DNA from 2 places in the Lactiplantibacillus sp. YT640 genome. Region 2 is predicted to be linked to the other one. Evidence: predicted binding sites of a transcription regulator. Region 2 holds the regulator's gene; the other holds the start of a gene.
The links. Region 2 encodes HrcA, which represses chaperone genes, less so after heat shock. Its sites were predicted from a motif close to TTAGCACTCNNNNNNNNNGAGTGCTAA; they were not measured.

Region 1: groES (co-chaperone GroES) is a predicted target of HrcA. The motif match lies at 6,637-6,663, and genes of this name have one in related genera.

The regions. Positions count from the first base shown of each region.
Region 1 is NZ_JBMNVY010000013.1:47,758-56,767, forward strand. It holds gene tsaB (tRNA (adenosine(37)-N6)-threonylcarbamoyltransferase complex dimerization subunit type 1 TsaB) at 1-20, shown strand, start outside; gene rimI (ribosomal protein S18-alanine N-acetyltransferase) at 4-582, shown strand; gene rimI (ribosomal protein S18-alanine N-acetyltransferase) at 575-1,030, shown strand; gene tsaD (tRNA (adenosine(37)-N6)-threonylcarbamoyltransferase complex transferase subunit TsaD) at 1,035-2,081, shown strand; gene ACOV1R_RS09655 (ABC-F family ATP-binding cassette domain-containing protein) at 2,858-4,840, opposite strand; gene ACOV1R_RS09660 (redox-sensing transcriptional repressor Rex) at 5,009-5,686, shown strand; gene ACOV1R_RS09665 (CPBP family intramembrane glutamic endopeptidase) at 5,851-6,495, opposite strand; gene groES (co-chaperone GroES) at 6,688-6,972, shown strand; gene groL (chaperonin GroEL) at 7,028-8,653, shown strand; gene ACOV1R_RS09680 (APC family permease) at 8,903-9,010, shown strand, end outside.
Region 2 is NZ_JBMNVY010000003.1:172,270-181,279, forward strand. It holds gene dnaK (molecular chaperone DnaK) at 1-1,333, opposite strand, end outside; gene grpE (nucleotide exchange factor GrpE) at 1,377-1,976, opposite strand; gene hrcA (heat-inducible transcriptional repressor HrcA) at 1,997-3,040, opposite strand; gene budA (acetolactate decarboxylase) at 3,432-4,142, opposite strand; gene ribF (riboflavin biosynthesis protein RibF) at 4,143-5,144, opposite strand; gene truB (tRNA pseudouridine(55) synthase TruB) at 5,157-6,080, opposite strand; gene ACOV1R_RS03660 (shikimate kinase) at 6,565-7,086, opposite strand; gene ACOV1R_RS03665 (prephenate dehydrogenase) at 7,089-8,186, opposite strand; gene aroA (3-phosphoshikimate 1-carboxyvinyltransferase) at 8,189-9,010, opposite strand, start outside.

The DNA.
Region 1 (9,010 bases), on a different contig from region 2:
CCTATGTTGAGAAAATTTAAGGAGTACTTTCAAAAAATGACCACCGGTGGCAATCAACGTCGCCAACGTGTATTGGCCATTCAAAATCACATCGTTAAAGTGGGCGAAGTCAATTACTATGTCTCACGCGCACTGATTACCGATGTGCCCGAGATGCTAGCCATTGAACGGGCCGTATATGCGGGACAGACACCGTGGGATGAAAATGCGTTTAAGACGGAACTTCGCCGACAGAGCGGTCGTTTCTATATTGTGATGCGTCATGAAGATCGCCTCGTCGCTTTTTGTGGTTGTGTCTTTGATGATCGCCGCCAAGATGCACATATCACCAATATTGCTGTACATCCTGATGTTCAAGGCCAAGGACTAGGCCATTTTATGATGCAAGTCATGATGAAGCGGGCGCGTAAGTTGCATTACCAAACGGTGACCCTTGAGGTTCGTTACAGTAATACGATTGCGCAACAACTTTACCGCGATTTAGGGTTTGAAAAGACTGGTATCAAGAAACGGTACTATTTTGGCGACCATGAAGATGCTATTGATATGACTTATCGTATTCCGGTAGCTACGGATGACTGAACGACAGCTTGTCGCCAGTACGCAGCTTGACGCGGGTCGGGCCGTCCAAGTTTGTTACCAGTTAGCGACATTAGCATATCCCGGTGGCGCACCTTGGCGGCAAGCGACGTTTGCGGCGGACATGGCGTTACCAACGGTACACTATGATTTATTACGGTGGCAGGATGAACTGATCGGGTTTGTCAGCCGCTCGACAGTGCTTGATGAGACCGAAATTACGAATATTGCAATTGATCCGGCCTATCAGCGTCAAGGGCATGCGCGGTGGTTATTAACAGCCTGCTTAGCACAATTATCGGCAGGGTCCGTATTCCTAGAAGTCCGGGCTAGTAATCTCGCCGCCCAGCGCTTGTATCAGCAATGCGGCTTTGACCAGATTGCCACGCGTAAGGAATATTATCATGATCCCGAAGAAGATGCGTGGATCATGCGTAAAATGATTAATTAAAAGGATGGGAACCGTGGAAAAACAAAACTTGATTTTAGCGTTTGAGTCCAGTTGTGACGAGACTAGTGTGGCAGTGATCAAAGATGGCCATGAGATTTTATCCAACGTGATTGCAACGCAGATTAATAGTCACAAACGGTTTGGTGGCGTGGTTCCTGAAGTTGCCAGCCGTCATCATATTGAACAAATTACAATTTGTATTGAAGCCGCACTTCAAGAGGCACACGTGACGTATGCTGACCTTGATGCTGTTGCCGTGACGTATGGCCCCGGTCTAGTGGGGGCACTGTTAGTCGGTGTTAATGCAGCTAAGACAGTGGCATACGCGCACCAATTACCGCTGATTCCAGTTAACCATATGGCCGGGCACATTTATGCCGCTCGGTTTGTTAAGCCATTCGAATTTCCGCTAATGGCACTATTAGTTTCTGGCGGTCATACTGAATTGGTCTACATGCAAGCAGATGGGCAGTTTGAGATTATTGGTGAGACACGTGACGATGCGGCTGGAGAAGCTTATGATAAAATCGGTCGGGTATTGGGTGTTCCATATCCGGCAGGTAAAGTCATTGACGAGATGGCACATGCAGGTCACGACACTTTCAAATTTCCGCGAGCAATGATTGATGAAGATAATTACGATTTTAGTTTTAGTGGGCTGAAGAGTGCGTTCATCAATACGGTCCATCACGCAGATCAAATTGGCGCGACTCTGGATAAGAACGATTTAGCGGCTAGCTTTCAGGCCAGCGTGGTTGATGTTCTGATGAGTAAAACGTTACGAGTCCTCAAACAATATCCAGTTAAGCAATTAGTCTTAGCCGGTGGCGTTGCAGCTAATCAGGGGCTACGTGAACGGTTACAACAAGATTTACCAACCGCTTTTCCTGACACCGAACTAATCTTAGCGCCTCTAAAGTTATGCGGTGATAATGGTGCCATGATTGGTGCTGCGGGCTATGTTCAATATCAGCATCACCAATTCGGCGACGCGGCGCTGAATGCCGATCCAAGCTTAGAATTTGATTGGATGCCAGGTATGTTGAAGTAATGAAGCAGTTATAAACGGGTGTGAAAAGTCAGTCCTTTTCACACCCGTTTTAGTATCTTTTCATTAATTATGATTGAAAGGTGCCGGTTAGGTGGATTCCTGTTCGTCAGCAATGCGCGTCCGATTCCGACCTCCGGGGCTGGGTGACAATTGCTGGAACGTAAGCCGACGTCGATTTGAGCTAACGCATAACCCGCGTCATCTCAAATACGAGTCTTATTCTAAGCCGGAAGCAACCCACTTCCAGCTAAGAATAATTTGGCTACTGAGCATTGTCACCCAGCCTCTCCAGTCGGGAAGCCGCTCGAATGGCTGATGAACGGCCACTGAACTCAGTACAATTTGTCGTTGGCTATTTTGATACTGAACCCTTTAAGTTAAATATCAGAGTGCCTTCTCCACTTTTTCGAAATATTCAATTATTACTACGGTAATTCAGAAATAGTGAGTTATCACAAGACCTTTTCAATCTGACAGTTGATTGATAAAATTAACGTTTATGAAAAACAACGACAAATTCAGCAAAAGTTGGGTATATCCTTGTCAGCCATTCGAACGCTATCCCGACTGGAGGTCGGTGTAGGACGAACTAACTAAGCAAGTTTACACTAACTTGAACTGTTTCCAGCGGGCTTAAGCTGGTCATTTTTGATTCTAGGAATCATCCTCTTTCAATCATGATTTATGCCGCGGATAGGGGCAAAATAATAGTCGCCTCAAGAATTATATTAATTCTTGAGGCGACTATTATTTTTATCTGATGAGTCGTTGGAAAATTAGCTCAATTCTTCTAAAGCTTCAGCTTGTTCGGTCCATTCGGTTTCAACTTGTTCTTGTTGAGTATTGATGGCTTCAAGTTCTTTTTGTAGGTCTTGTAGTTTACCAACATCGGCCGATACTTCAGGTTGCGCCATTTCAGTTTGAATCTGTGTGGCTTGTTCATCTAAGGCAGTCATCTGTTCTTCCAGGGCGGCAACTGAGCGCTCAAGCTTGCGTTTTTCACGTTGTTGCTGCTTGCTGGCTTGGTAATTTTGCTGGCCTTTGGAGCGGGGAGCAGCAGTTGTGGCACTGGTTGAATCCGCTGCACCGGCTTCAGCAGCTTTTTCGGCCGCTTGGCTAGCAGCCGCAGCCGCGATTTCAGCTTGCTCTTGTTTCTTGTCGATGTAGTAGTCGTAATCACCTAAGAAGAGTTCCGTGCCTTCCGGAGAAACCTCTACGACACTCGTGGCGACTTGGTTAATGAAGTAGCGGTCATGTGACACGAACAAAAGGGTGCCGTCAAAGTCGTTGAGGGCGACTTCCAAAACTTCACGGCTATCGATATCCAAGTGGTTAGTTGGTTCATCTAAGATTAAGAAGTTGTCATTTTGCATGGCAAGTTTGGTCAACAGTAACCGGGCTCGTTCTCCACCAGATAGGGCATGAACGGGTTTATCAACATCTTCACCAGTGAAGAGAAAACTGCCCAAAATGGTACGAATGTCTTTTTCAGGAGTGGTGGGATGTTCATCCCAAAGTTCACTGAGGACGGTTTTTTTGTCGTTTAAATTACGTTGCTCTTGATCGTAGTAGCCCGTAACGACGTTGGTGCCAAAAACGGCCTGGCCTTTAATGAATGGAATCTGTCCCAAAATACTCTTTAGGAAAGTCGATTTTCCAATACCGTTCGGTCCAACGATGGCAATAGCTTCATGTTTCTTAATATTCAAGTTGTCGGGTTCCGAAAGAATCTGACCATCATAGCCCACGGCTGCATCTTTGACGGTCAACACAATGTTGCCGCTTTGTTTAGCCGCATGAAAGCCAAAGTGGGCAGTCTTCTCGTCACTATCAGGGCGGTCAAGGCAGTCCATCTTTGCTAACTGCTTACGCCGAGCCTGGGCCCGTTTTGTCGTAGAAGCACGCACGATGTTACGATTAACAAAGTCTTCAAGCTTGCTGATCTCCGCTTGTTGCTTTTCATAATGTTTCCATTGTGCTTGGATTCGAGCCGCTTTTTCTTGCACAAACTGGTCGTAGTTACCAGTGTAGTGCACCATTTCATGGTGTGATAAGTCATAGACTTCGTTAACGACCCGGTCTAAGAAATAACGGTCATGGCTAACGATTAGCAGCGCACCAGAGTAAGACTGGAGATAGCTTTCCAACCAAGTAAGGGTTTCGACGTCCAAGTGGTTCGTCGGTTCGTCAAGGATAAGCAAGTCCCGTTTTTCAAGTAACAACTTGGCCAAGGCCAACTGGGTCTTTTGTCCACCGGATAGTGCCGTCACCGACTTATCGTACACATCGGCGTCGAATTGGAAGCCGTGCAACACGCCCCGAATCTCAGCTTGGTAGCCGTACCCGTTTTTTTGTTGAAATTCAGTTTGAATCTGATCATAGGTTTTCAGGGTCTGTTGATAAGCCTGCTCATCATTCATGATTGCGGGGTCGCTCAATTGATTTTCGAGCTGGTGCATCCGTTTTTCGATGGCATGTAACTCAGCAAAGACACTACTCATTTCTTCCCAAATCGTATTGTTACTATCCAGTCCTTGGTCTTGCGCCAAGTAACCGATTGTTAAGCCCTTGCGCATTGAAATATGGCCTTCGTCCGGTACCGTTTCGCCGGCAATCATTTTAAGTAAGGTTGATTTTCCGGCCCCGTTTCGACCGACAAGGGCCACCCGAGCGTGTTCTTGAATATCCATTTGTACGTTATCGAACAAGACATCGGCGCCAAAACGCCGCATAACTTGCTGTACTTGTAGTAAAATCACGCTTTATTAAGCTCCTTTCACATTTAATTCGTGACATAATTGTAGCATATTGTAACGGCCTGACCCAATTATTCGGAATAATAAGTAATTATTATTTCACAAAGTCACGCGTTATGCTAGAATAGTGTCAGCAAATTCACAAACTTTTAATTAGGAGGACACGTCCGAATGGCAGAAACAAAAATTCCACGGGCAACGGCAAAACGGTTACCGATTTATTACCGCTATTTAAATATCTTGCTAGATGCAGATAAGAAGCGGGTCTCATCGACCGAGTTGTCCGAGGCGGTTAAAGTAGATTCAGCAACGATTCGGCGAGATTTCTCGTATTTTGGGGCGCTCGGCAAACGAGGGTATGGATACGATGTTGAAACGTTACTTGCATTTTTCAAAAAGATTTTAAATCAAGACACCTTAACGAATGTTGCTTTAATTGGGGTCGGTAATTTGGGCCACGCCCTACTGAACTTTAATTTTCACAAAAACAGTAATGTCCGCATTTCAGCAGCATTTGATGTCAACGAGGCGATTGCCAATACAGTCCAAAGTGGGGTTCCAGTGTACCCAATGACGGAGCTCAAAAAGCAATTGATCGAACAACAGATTGAGATTGCTATCTTAACGGTGCCAACCACGGTTGTTCAGAAAATTACCGATGACTTGGTTGATGCAAACGTCAAAGGAATCATGAACTTTACGCCGTTACGAATCTCCGTTCCTGAGACAGTACGGGTTCAGAACGTTGATTTGACCAACGAATTACAAACATTGATCTACTTCATTGAACATTACGGTCAGCAATTAGGTGACAATGGTAATGACGATGAAAATGAGACTGAAGATTAATAACTCGCTTTATCTTTGAAATTAAATGGCTATAAAAAGGCCTCTCTGAATTATTCAGGGAAGCCTTTTTAACATACTTAGATCACGAATCATTGATTGTAACGTATAAATATTCGGTGAAAATTAACGTTGAAACGCTAGGTTAGCGCTACCTAGTAATGATACTAGTGCAGTAAGCCTAATAATGTGGGTAACACAACCGATGCGTTCATTAGGATGTGAGCCGTCATCGATGTTTGAATCCGACCGGTGTGCTGGTATAACCAGCAGAATAATAACCCGATAAAGGCATAGAGGATAAAGTGACCATCCGCATGTGCAAAGCTAAATAGCACACTAGAAATCAAGGCCGCCCCAATCTGACCAGTAACCGCACTTAGATTGCCAAAGATAACTTTGCGGAAGACGATTTCTTCCATAATCGGGGCACCGACAATGATGGCTAAGAAGAAAGCGGGATATTGTTGCCCAACAGTTAAGAGGGTGGTCGTGTTGGTTGACGCTGTTGACTGTCCCAGTAAAGCCGTCATTTTTAAAATGATGACTTGACCAACGATGACTAGGACAAGACCGATCAATCCCCAGATGAACGTCATGAACCAGTTACTTGGTTGTTTTTCAACAACGTTTTTTGTCCGCATGCGACTCGCCAACCAGATGAGTAGGATTGCACCGACTAAGTAGTCGACCGTTTGAATCACGAATACTTGGGCCCCTAGCTGATGGAAAGCAGTCACAAGGACGCTCGGTAGTGCGTAAATAATAAAGTAGATGATAAGAATAAAGATTGATTGGCGGCGATTAACCATCAAGTCACGTCCTTTTAAAAGTTTGATTTAAGATTTATTGATACTTCAATAGTATTCATTATAGTCGATTTGACATTCTTTGACTAATAATTGACAAATCACTTGCAATCTTGAATTAAAATGATATAGTTGACAATGTAATTAGCACTTGAGGTTGAGGAGTGCTAAAAAAGAATAAATGGAGGGATTCACGTGTTAAAACCATTAGGAGATCGCGTTATCTTGCAACAACAAGAAGAAGAAGAACAAACAATTGGCGGTATTGTCATTGCCAATAACGCTAAGGAAAAGCCCCAAAGCGGTAAGGTTGTTGCCGTCAATGACGGTCGTGTTTTAGATAACGGGACAAAAGTTGACCCCAGCGTGAAGGTCGGCGATCAAGTATTATTCGATAAGTATGCCGGTACCGAAGTCAAGTATCAAGGTGCTAAGTATTTGGTATTGCACGAAAAAGATATTGTTGCAATCGAAGACTAATCCATTTAAATTGCGCAACTTAAAATAAATTAAATTCATGAGGTGAATAGAGATAATGGCTAAAGAATTAAAGTTCTCTGAAGATGCACGTTCAGCGATGCTAAAAGGTGTCGATCAATTAGCTGACACAGTTAAGTCAACGTTAGGTCCTAAGGGTCGCAACGTTGTTTTGGAACAATCATATGGTTCACCAACAATTACTAATGATGGTGTAACGATTGCTAAGGCGATCGAATTAGACGATCATTTCGAAAACATGGGTGCTAAGTTAGTTTCTGAAGTTGCTTCAAAGACTAATGACATCGCTGGTGATGGGACGACTACTGCAACGGTCTTAACACAATCAATCGTTAATGAAGGTATGAAGAACGTTACGGCCGGTGCTAACCCTGTTGGCATTCGTCGTGGGATTGAAGAAGCTACTAAGACGGCGGTTGACTCATTACACGCTATGGCACACGAAGTTAAGACGCAAGAAGATATTGCGCAAATCGCTTCTGTATCTTCAGCAAGTGAAGAAACTGGTAAATTGATTGCCGAAGCCATGGAAAAAGTTGGTCATGACGGTGTTATCACGATTGAAGAATCACGTGGTGTTGATACTAGCTTAGACGTTGTTGAAGGGATGCAATTCGACCGCGGCTACTTATCACAATACATGGTTACTGATAATGATAAGATGGAGGCGGATCTTGACAATCCATATATCTTAATTACTGATAAGAAGATTTCAAACATTCAAGATATCTTACCACTATTACAATCCATCGTTGAACAAGGCAAGCCATTGTTGATCATTGCTGATGACATTTCTGGTGAAGCTTTACCAACCTTAGTCTTGAACAAGATGCGTGGGACGTTTAACGTTGTCGCCGTTAAGGCACCCGGTTTTGGTGATCGGCGTAAGGAACAATTACAAGATATCGCTATCTTAACTGGCGGGACGGTTATCACTGACGACCTTGGCCTTGAATTGAAGGACACGACCATCGATCAATTAGGTCAAGCCAACAAAGTTACGGTTACTAAGGATAACACCACCATTGTTGAAGGCGCTGGTTCCAAGGATGCTATCTCAGAACGGGTTGAATTTATCCGTAACCAAATCGGTGAAACAACTTCTGACTTTGACAAAGAAAAGTTACAAGAACGTTTAGCTAAATTAGCTGGTGGGGTTGCCGTTGTTCGTGTCGGTGCCGCTACTGAAACTGAATTGAAGGAACGTAAATACCGGATTGAAGATGCTTTGAACGCAACTCGGGCCGCCGTTGAAGAAGGCTTTGTTGCTGGTGGTGGTACTGCTTTGATTAACGTTATCAAAGATGTTGCTGCATTGAAGGAAACTGGTGACGTTCAAACTGGGATCAACATTGTTAAACGTGCTTTGGAAGAACCAGTTCGCCAAATCGCTGAAAATGCTGGTTTGGAAGGCTCTGTTATCGTTGAAAAGATGAAGGAACAAAAGCCAGGTGTTGGTTTCAACGCCGCAACTGATGAATGGGTTGACATGATCAAAGCTGGTATCGTGGACCCAACTAAGGTAACGCGTTCTGCTTTACAAAATGCCGCTTCTGTTTCAGCCCTTCTCTTAACGACTGAAGCCGTTGTCGCTGAAAAACCTGAAGAAAATGCACCAGCTGCACCAGCCGCACCAAACCCAGGTATGGGCGGTATGATGTAAACAAATCGTAACATTAAGCACTTACTCGGCTGAGTAAGTGCTTTTTTAGTGCTGTTAGGGTGTGAATCGACTAGAATAAAGGTATTGATTTATCCATATTAGAGCGGTAGGATTAGTCGTTAACGCAAAATGTGGGTGCGGTGAAGCACCCGACATTTAACTGGTAGTATTTGGCAGGGTAAAGTAGTAGAATCTACTTTGACTCAGTTTACTTTGGGATAATTATTTTGGAATAAAGGAGTTATTATCATGTGGCGTTATTTAAAGCGGTTAGTTATTGGGAAACCGTTAAAAACCATGGACGAGGGTGGGCAAGCACTCACCAAGTTCAAGGCACTGGCGCTGCTATCGTCAGAT
Region 2 (9,010 bases):
TTTGAGGAACACCACGAGGTGCAGCCGGAATATCCGTTAATTGGAAGCGACCTAACGTCTTGTTATCCGCTGCCATTGGCCGTTCACCTTGGAGCACGTGAATGTCAACAGCTGGTTGGTTATCAGCCGCCGTACTAAATACTTGCGACTTGCTGGTTGGAATCGTCGTGTTACGGTCAATCAACTTAGTGAAGACCCCACCCATGGTTTCAATACCAAGTGAAAGTGGCGTAACATCGAGCAAAACAACGTCTTTAACATCACCAGTGATCACACCACCTTGAACAGCGGCCCCTAAAGCAACCGCTTCGTCAGGGTTGATAGAATGGTTAGATTCTTTGCCAGTCCACTTTTCAACAGCTTCTTGAACAGCTGGAATCCGAGTTGACCCACCATTCAAGATGACAACGTCTAAGTCACTAGCCGATAAATCAGCATCCTTCAAGGCATTTTCAACAGGAATGCGCGTCTTTTCAACTAGGTCAGCAGTTAATTCATTGAACTTAGCACGTGTTAACGTGGTTTCCAAGTGCAATGGGCCACTAGCACCAGCGGAAATAAATGGCAAACTAATTTGAGCTTCAGAAACACCTGAAAGGTCCTTCTTAGCCTTTTCAGCAGCATCCTTTAACCGTTGTAAGGCCATCTTGTCTTTTGATAAATCAACACCGTTGTCAGCTTTAAAGCCATCAACTAACCAGTCGATAATCTTTTGGTCAAAGTCATCACCACCAAGGTGGGTATCACCATTTGTGGATAATACTTCGAAGACCCCGTCGCCTAATTCCAAGATGGAAACATCAAAAGTCCCACCACCAAGGTCATAGACTAAAATCTTTTCATCTTTGTCGGTCTTATCCAAACCATAGGCTAAAGCTGCCGCCGTTGGTTCGTTAATAATCCGTTCAATGTTTAAGCCGGCAATCTTACCAGCATCCTTAGTTGCTTGCCGTTGGGCATCATTAAAGTAAGCTGGAACAGTCACAACGGCCTTTTCAACCGTGTCACCCAAGTAATCTTCAGCAAAGCCCTTGATATATTGCAAAATCATTGCTGAGATTTGTTGTGGGGTGTAGTCCTTACCTTCGATGCTAACTTTGTAACCAGCTTCACCCATGTGACGCTTGATTGAAGCTACCGTATTCGGGTTAGTGATTGCTTGCCGCTTGGCAACTTCACCAACTTGAGTTTCGCCATCTTTGAATGCCACAACTGAAGGAACCGTCCGGCCACCTTCAGGAGTGGTGATAATCTTAGGTTCATTACCTTCAAGAACCGCTACCGCAGAGTTAGTAGTCCCGAGGTCAATCCCGATAATTTTATTACTTGCCATAAATTAACAAACCTCTTTTTAATTTAGTATTTTTATTGATTAATTACTGTGCCACAACAACCATTGCTGGACGGAGGGTCCGGTCTTTCAATAGGTAACCCCGTTGTAAGACTTGTACTACCGTATCAGCTGGATGATCATCATCAACTGGCACCGTTTGAACAGCTTGGTGAATATTGGGATCAAACTTTTCGCCCGCAGCCGCAATTTCGGTGACCCCATGTTTTTTCAAAGCATCCTGTAAATGGCCATAGACCATTTCGACACCCTTCTTCAACTGTTGGGCCGCTTCATCGTCAGCTGGCGTTGCCAAAGCCCGTTCCAAGTTATCCAGAACTGGTAAGACATCCTTTGCAAGTGCTTGACCGTCATATTTCAACAGCGCCGCTTGTTCTTTTTTGTTGCGGTTTTGCATGTTGACGATCTCCGCCTGTGCACGCAATAACTGGTCATCTTTCGCATCTAATTGCGCTTTGAGATCAGTAATTTGTTGTGTCGGATCGACCGCTGTCGTTTGCTCAGCTTGATCATCAGTCGCACTCGTCGCTGCCTGTGTCGCTTCACTGGCAGTTGACATTGCTGCTGAATCAGTTGTTGACGCTTGTGAATCTTCCGGCGTCGTCCGCGTTGATTTCTTTGCCAATGTTTTCATCTCCCTGTCCGTCACTCGTCAAAGTACCGGTAATAATCTAATAATTTGCGGGCTAATTCTCGTTGGAACGCACCCATCAGTCCAATCATCCGTGAATACGGCATGGCGGTCGGCCCGAGCAAGGCAATCACACCTTGTCCGTGTTGATCAACATCGTAAGTCGCGGTAATTAAACTGTAGTTCTTCAACAAATCGTTGGTGATCTCATTACCGATTCGGACTTGAATCCGTTGACCGGGTGGACCAATCACGTTAGCTAACCGGTCCGTTTGGTCGAGTAACGAGTACAATGACTGTAACTCTTTAGGGCTCTGCTGGTCCGTATAGTTGAACAAATTCAACTTACCACCAACATAAAAGCGCTCGGAAGCTGCCTTGGACAACACACTGCCAAAAATATCTAAGAAACCATCTGGATCTTGCAAATACTGTGCAAGTTTTAACGGAATCTCATGCGTTAATTGGCGGAGGACGTCTTGTAACGGCAGGCCAACCAGTTGATCGTCGATGAAACGAACGACCGGTTCCAGCTCATCGCCGGTAATGTCACTAGGAATAGTAAACGTCTGGTTTTCAACGTCACCATTATTCGTCACTAGAATCGCCATTACTTGATGATTCCCCAACGGAACGAGTCTGAAACCACTCAACCGACTATCTTTAAGTTCAGGTCGCAATGTAAAGGTCGTGTAACTTGTCAGTTGCGACAAGATATCCGCCGACTGAGCAACGATCTCATCGATCTTGTGAAATTCACCGCCTAATGAATGTTGAATCACCTTCAAGTCTTTGCCGTCCACCTTTTCAGGCTTTAGGATATGGTCAACATAGTACCGATACCCCTTAATCGATGGAATTCGCCCTGAAGACAAATGCGTTTTGACGATTAATCCTAAATCTTCTAGTCGGGCCATTTCATTACGAATTGTCGCTGAACTGACCTTGATCGGTAGTTCTTGAACTAGCGATTTGGATCCAACTGGATTACCGCCCTCGGTATAGTCACGGACAATGGCCTTTAAAATTAGGCTTTGTCGTTCAGTTAACGTGATCATCACCTCTTTTTAGCACTTAACTTAATGGAGTGCTAACACAATTACTAATATAACAACCACCCTGATGAAAGTCAAGGAAAGACAAAGTATTTCTAGAAAAGAATGCTTAAATTATTAGGACCCCAGTCCCACTATGACTGGACTTATTTGACCGTCGCCCCCCAATTAGCACTCCTTACTTACGAGTGCTAATATACACCCTCACCCTTCACAATGCAAGCATGGTGCCTAGCAGACTACTCGCTTTTCTGCTGCCATTACTCAGCACACCAGCCACAACAAAAAAATCTCAAGAGTTACAGACTCTCGAGATTTTTGACTAGCCTGATGTACATTGCCAACAGACATTCTAGTGAAACCTGGCCTTAACGGTAATCAGCTTTCAAACTAATCAACGTTCAGCTTTATTAATGGCATGATCAATGGTTTCATTATCAAATTGTTCTTGTAAGTACGCTTCATTGTCGATTGGCAAGTGCACATGAAAGTCAGCAAAATGTTGAACTTTCAGCGTCGCTTGTTCGACTTCAAACCCCAGCAAGTGTCCACCTAATTGATGGTCTTTACTTAGAAAGTGTAAGTGAAAGCCACCGACCGTAGCGCCTTGGAACAAATGCGGTGCGTAGTAGCCAATAATCGTTCCGTCAACATGTTCACCGGTGAATTCCGGTTGTGTTGCCGTTGCCGCGACTAATGTTTTGTACGGTGGCTCCTGACGAGGCGCGACTCGCGTCTTGACTTTTGCAAAGGTCCCATCGACGCGAATAGCCGCAAACACGTTGGTCAAACGATAGTCATGAACCACTTGTTGCTCGAAATCAGTTTGTGTGATTGCAGCTAATTGCGCACTAATATCAGGCTTTTCAAAGTGCACCGATGCAAATGGTAACGTCTCTTCGGGCTGAATTTCCCGAATTTGACCATCCTCACGTGCTTGATAGGCGTGACCTCCTAGAATAATCACTTCACCATTGAGACCGTCTAACGTCCCAATACCCGTATCACCATGGGTTAAGAGTTCACCAGCCGTAATCGTCCCGTCAAATAATCCGGGAACAAGTAAGCCTAATGTGCCGTGTTGAAAAATTGTTGTTGTGTCCATTCATTGTGCCTCCAAACGATTTGATTGTTGTGCAACTTGAATCCGGGGTGTGACCACAAAGGGATGCGCCACATAATAGTCACGGGTGTTTTGTTCATCCCGCTTTAATTGCGCAACCAAGGCATCCGCCCCAGCAAATTTAATTTCACCGCGCATCCGGTGCCCCCAACGCACCGTTAAATTGTGGCCATAAAGATCTCCTTGGAAATCTAATAAGTATATTTCAACCGTGATTGGTCGGTGATCACCAAACGTGACATTTCGTCCAACTGAGGCCATTCCCATAACCCAGCGTGTCCCAATCTGCACCATCGTCGCGTAAATGCCAATTCCGGGAACCCGGGTATTGGGCCCGTGAGCAACGTTGGCCGTTGGAAAGCCGAGCGTTCGGCCCCGCGCTTCACCATGAACTACTTCGCCGGCAGTTTCATATTGATAGCCCAGTAACCGGTTAGCCGTATCGATATCTCCCGCGTCCAAAGCGCGGCGAATCCGCGTGGAACTGATCTTTTCAGCATCTAATTCCGCCTTAGGAACTTCAATGATTTCAAACCGGTTATGACCATAGTCATTCAAACGCTGCATATTTGCAATTTCAGCTGGCCCGTACGTGTAATCAAAACCAGCAACCACCGTTTGTGCGTGTAATCCAACAATTAACTGATCGACAAACGTTTGGGGTGGCATGGCACCGACCGTGGCATCAAAGTGAAGTACATATAAGATGTCAACGCCGAGCTCACTCATCAATGCCGTTTTTTGATCAATTGTCGTTAAATAACGGACTTGCTGCGGATCAGTGTGTTTAAAAACAACTGACGGATGCTGGTCAAACGTCATCACCGCTAGTTTGGCGTGTTGCGCCTGAGCGGCCTGGCGTGCCGTTGCAACGACTTGCTGATGTCCACGGTGAACGCCGTCAAAAAATCCTAAGGCCAATACGATTGGTCCTTCGGGAATCTGACTAAACGCCACGGGATACTTTAAATTAATCACCTGCATGACAAAAACTCCTTAATTGACCGCAAACATTTTGAACGGCTTGTACCGCTGTTCGTCCGGTCGATAACTATATAGACATTTTAGGCTGTTTTGGTAAACTAACGCAACCATCGTGTTCGCATCTGGATCAGTTTGTTGCCCTTCTGCCGCCGTAATAAAGGCCCCATTCTTGACCCGTTGCCACTGCTCATCCGTTAACGTGACTCGCGGGTACTGACTTAAAGCTTTATCAATTGGCGCCAATAATGCTCCGGCCGTTCCAGCATCGACGTGGGCCGCGATTTCCTCAAAGGTCACGGTTTCATCTAAAGTAAAGCCGCCACTCTTTAATCGGGTCAAATCACTCATCACAGCGGGTACCCCGAGCACTTTGCCGACATCCACCGCTAGCGTGCGAACATAAGTCCCTTTACTACAAGCGACCGTAAAATAGATCGTCTGAGTCTGGGTTGCCGAGTCATAGGTAGATGCCTGCCGTTGCTTGAAGCTGCTAATTGTGACATGCCGTTCTGGGCGCTCGACAGTTTCACCACTGCGCGCATAGTCATATAAACGCCGCCCATTTACTTTTACTGCTGAAAACATCGGTGGAATTTGCGTAATGGCCCCCGTCATCTGTGCCAGCGCAGCATCAACTTGGTCACTTGTGAACGGCTCTGTGACCGCTTGGCGCGCAATCTCCTCACCATCTAAATCTTCAGTAGTCGTTGCAAATCCGAGGGTAATGCTCCCTTGGTATTCTTTGCCAGAAGCCACTAAAAATTGCACAACTTTAGTCGCATTCCCAATACAAATCGGTAAAACGCCATCCACATTTGGGTCCAGTGTCCCTGAATGACCTACTTTGCGGGTCTGATAGAGTCGTCGGATTTTAGCGACACAGTCAAAGCTCGTCATCCCACGAGGTTTATATAATGGTAGAATCCCGTTCAACATAAAAAACGCCTTCAATCATTTAAATTCGGTTTCTAGTGGCAGCCAATCGCCGTGCCACGGATTCGATCGTTCTTAATCGACGGTTTTCAGTATACCACACCTCACAAATATGTAAGCGGATTATCACAGAATTCAAGGCCCTGAGCACCGCAACTAAGATACCCCAAATCGACACGCTGGTCCGGTGCCACTGACGACCACGTATGTGCCTGGCAAAGCTGTATTTAACTCATTGATCCAGAAAACCGTGAGCTTAATCCCTATTAGTCAAATAAAACGACTGAAAAACAAGAATCGCACAAATTAGTCCCCTTATCAAAAGGATACCGCGCGGGACCGTCCCTAATTACGCCGATGACTTTCAACATATGCTGCCATCAAAAAAGCGTGCAACGGCCTTAGTGTGGCTGATGTACGCTTATTCAATGTTATCGTCTTAAAATGCAACCGGCACGCTAACCGCAGTTGACAGCTACATGGTTCTTCAAGCTTGGAGCGCAACTGGCTGCTGATTCAACCACTGCTGAATTTGACGGGCAATCTGCTGGGGTGTCAGTTGATCGGTTGCGATCGTCAAATCGGCCGCATCAGCATATAAGGCTTGGCGCCGCTGCTTCAACGCAATCAGTGCCCCTGTATCCAATTCATTGACAAGTGGTCGGCTAGTATCATTTTTAACACGGTTAATAGTGGTTTGATCACTAGCCGTCAACCAGATAACTGGCACCGCGCTTTGTTTCAGGCTAATTGCATTCATTGCAATGGTCGGAGTACCACCACCGGTCGATAAAATCCCGGGTGTTTCGAGTGCTTGGAGCAAAGTCTGATGCTCCAATTGCCGGAAGTACCCCTCTCCTTGCTCCGCAAAAATAGTCGTAATCGACCGTCCCGCCCGCTGAACAATCAAATCATCTAAATCAGCATGTTTAGTTGCTAACCCGGCCGCCAAAAGCCGACCGACCGTTGTTTTCCCACTACCCATAAATCCAATTAAAATTGCTCGCATTCTTAATTCCTCCTTACAATCTGATAACCCGCATCAGCTAACAACGACGATGCTTGCGTTCTCGTCTTTAGATCACTAAATGTCAGTTGCAAGACACCATCAATCTCTTCACGAATCTCTAAAATATGAATATTGACTAAGCTCAGCTGAGCCTGTGCGAGCCGCTGAGTGACATCCGCGAGAGCGCCAACACGGTCGGGGACGTTCAAAAACAAATCATAAAAGTTTGGTAGTCCTCCCAACTGTTCCGGTCCCAAGTGATCACGCGTCACCTTAGCTGTCGCAAAAAATTCGTACAATGTTGCTTGATCATGCACCCTAATGGCTGTCTTGATGCGCAACAGTTGGTCAATATAATCCTGCAATTGATTGGTTATTAGTTCAGCATTAGTCATCAGGATGGCCGCCCACATCGTGGGGTCCGAACTGGCAATCCGAGTAATACTTTTAAACCCACCAGCCGCTAATCGCAACCCGAGTGCCGAATCTGCCAAAGCCACCTGAGTCTGATCAACTAAAGCCGCAGCGACAATATGTGGCAAATGACTTAACTGTCCTACAATCCGGTCATGCTGTATTGCAGTGACCGTCAACCATTTGACGTGAGTCGCTTGTAACAATGCTTGCAGCCGTTGAACGGCTGCTTGATTAGTCCGGCCCGGCACCAACAAGTAAAAGGCGTTCTCGAATAAGTTGGCGCGGCCAGCCGTCACACCCGATTTATGTGAACCCGCCATTGGATGACCGCCGATGAAAGTCACACCGTGCTGTTGTATGGCAAGCGCGGCATGCATCACCACTTGTTTAGTACTCCCGACATCCGTCACAAGCACCCCTGCCTTGAGTGGCATCATAGCCAGTCGGTGCAAGTCAGCAACGATCACATCAACTGGCCCCGCTAAAATAATCACATCAGCGTCGCTCGCGACCGCGGCCAAATCAGTGCCACTAGCATCGATCATACCCTGTTGACGCGCATAACTCAGGCTGACATCGTCACGATCAATCCCAATAATGTGCACCGTGGGATGGGCCTGCTTAATGCTTAGTGCCAACGAACTGCCAATTAGCCCCAAACCTTTGATCAATACAGTTGTCATCTTCACACCCCCTGGCTTAAACGTGCTAAATCTTCAAAGAACGTCGGGTATGAAATGTTCACAGCTTCGGCGGACTCTAGTTCGGCGGGAGCGGCTAATCGCAACGCTGCAATCGCCATCATCATACCGATTCGGTGATCGCCATGGCTGGCTAATGGCTCGGTCGGCTGCCGCCAAGACTTGCGACCATCAATCACGAAGCCATCCGGTTGCGAAGTGATCTGCACACCAAGTTTTCGAAGCTCGGTCACAATCGTTGCAATGCGATCGGTTTCCTTGACTCGTAATTCAGCAGCCCCATTGATTGTGCTAATACCATTCGCAGTCGCAGCCAACAATGCAACTAGTGGCAGTTCATCGATTACGGCAGGAATTTCAGTAGCAGTGACTTGGACCGGGTGCAGTTGTGCAAACCGCACGTCAAGCGTGCCAACTGGTTCGCCCATTCGGTGTCCATGATCGACCGTCACTTGACCACCCATCCGGCGCAAAATGTTTAAGAAACCCGTTCGTGTCGGATTCAGTCCCACGTTCGTTAACCGGACATGTGAATTTGGAATAATCGTCGCGGCTGTCACGAAAAAAGCAGCCGAGGAAAAATCGCCAGGAATCGTTAGTGACCGACCAACCAAGGCTGGCTGCGGTTGGACCGTGATTGTTCGCTGATCAGGCGCCGTTTCAATTTGACCACCAAATTGTTGCAACAACCGTTCAGTGTGGTCACGAGTCGGTAATTTTTCAATAATTGTACTTGCTTGATCGGCCTGCAAGGCTGCTAAAATCAAGGCGCTCTTAACTTGTGCACTAGCGACCTGCATCTCGGT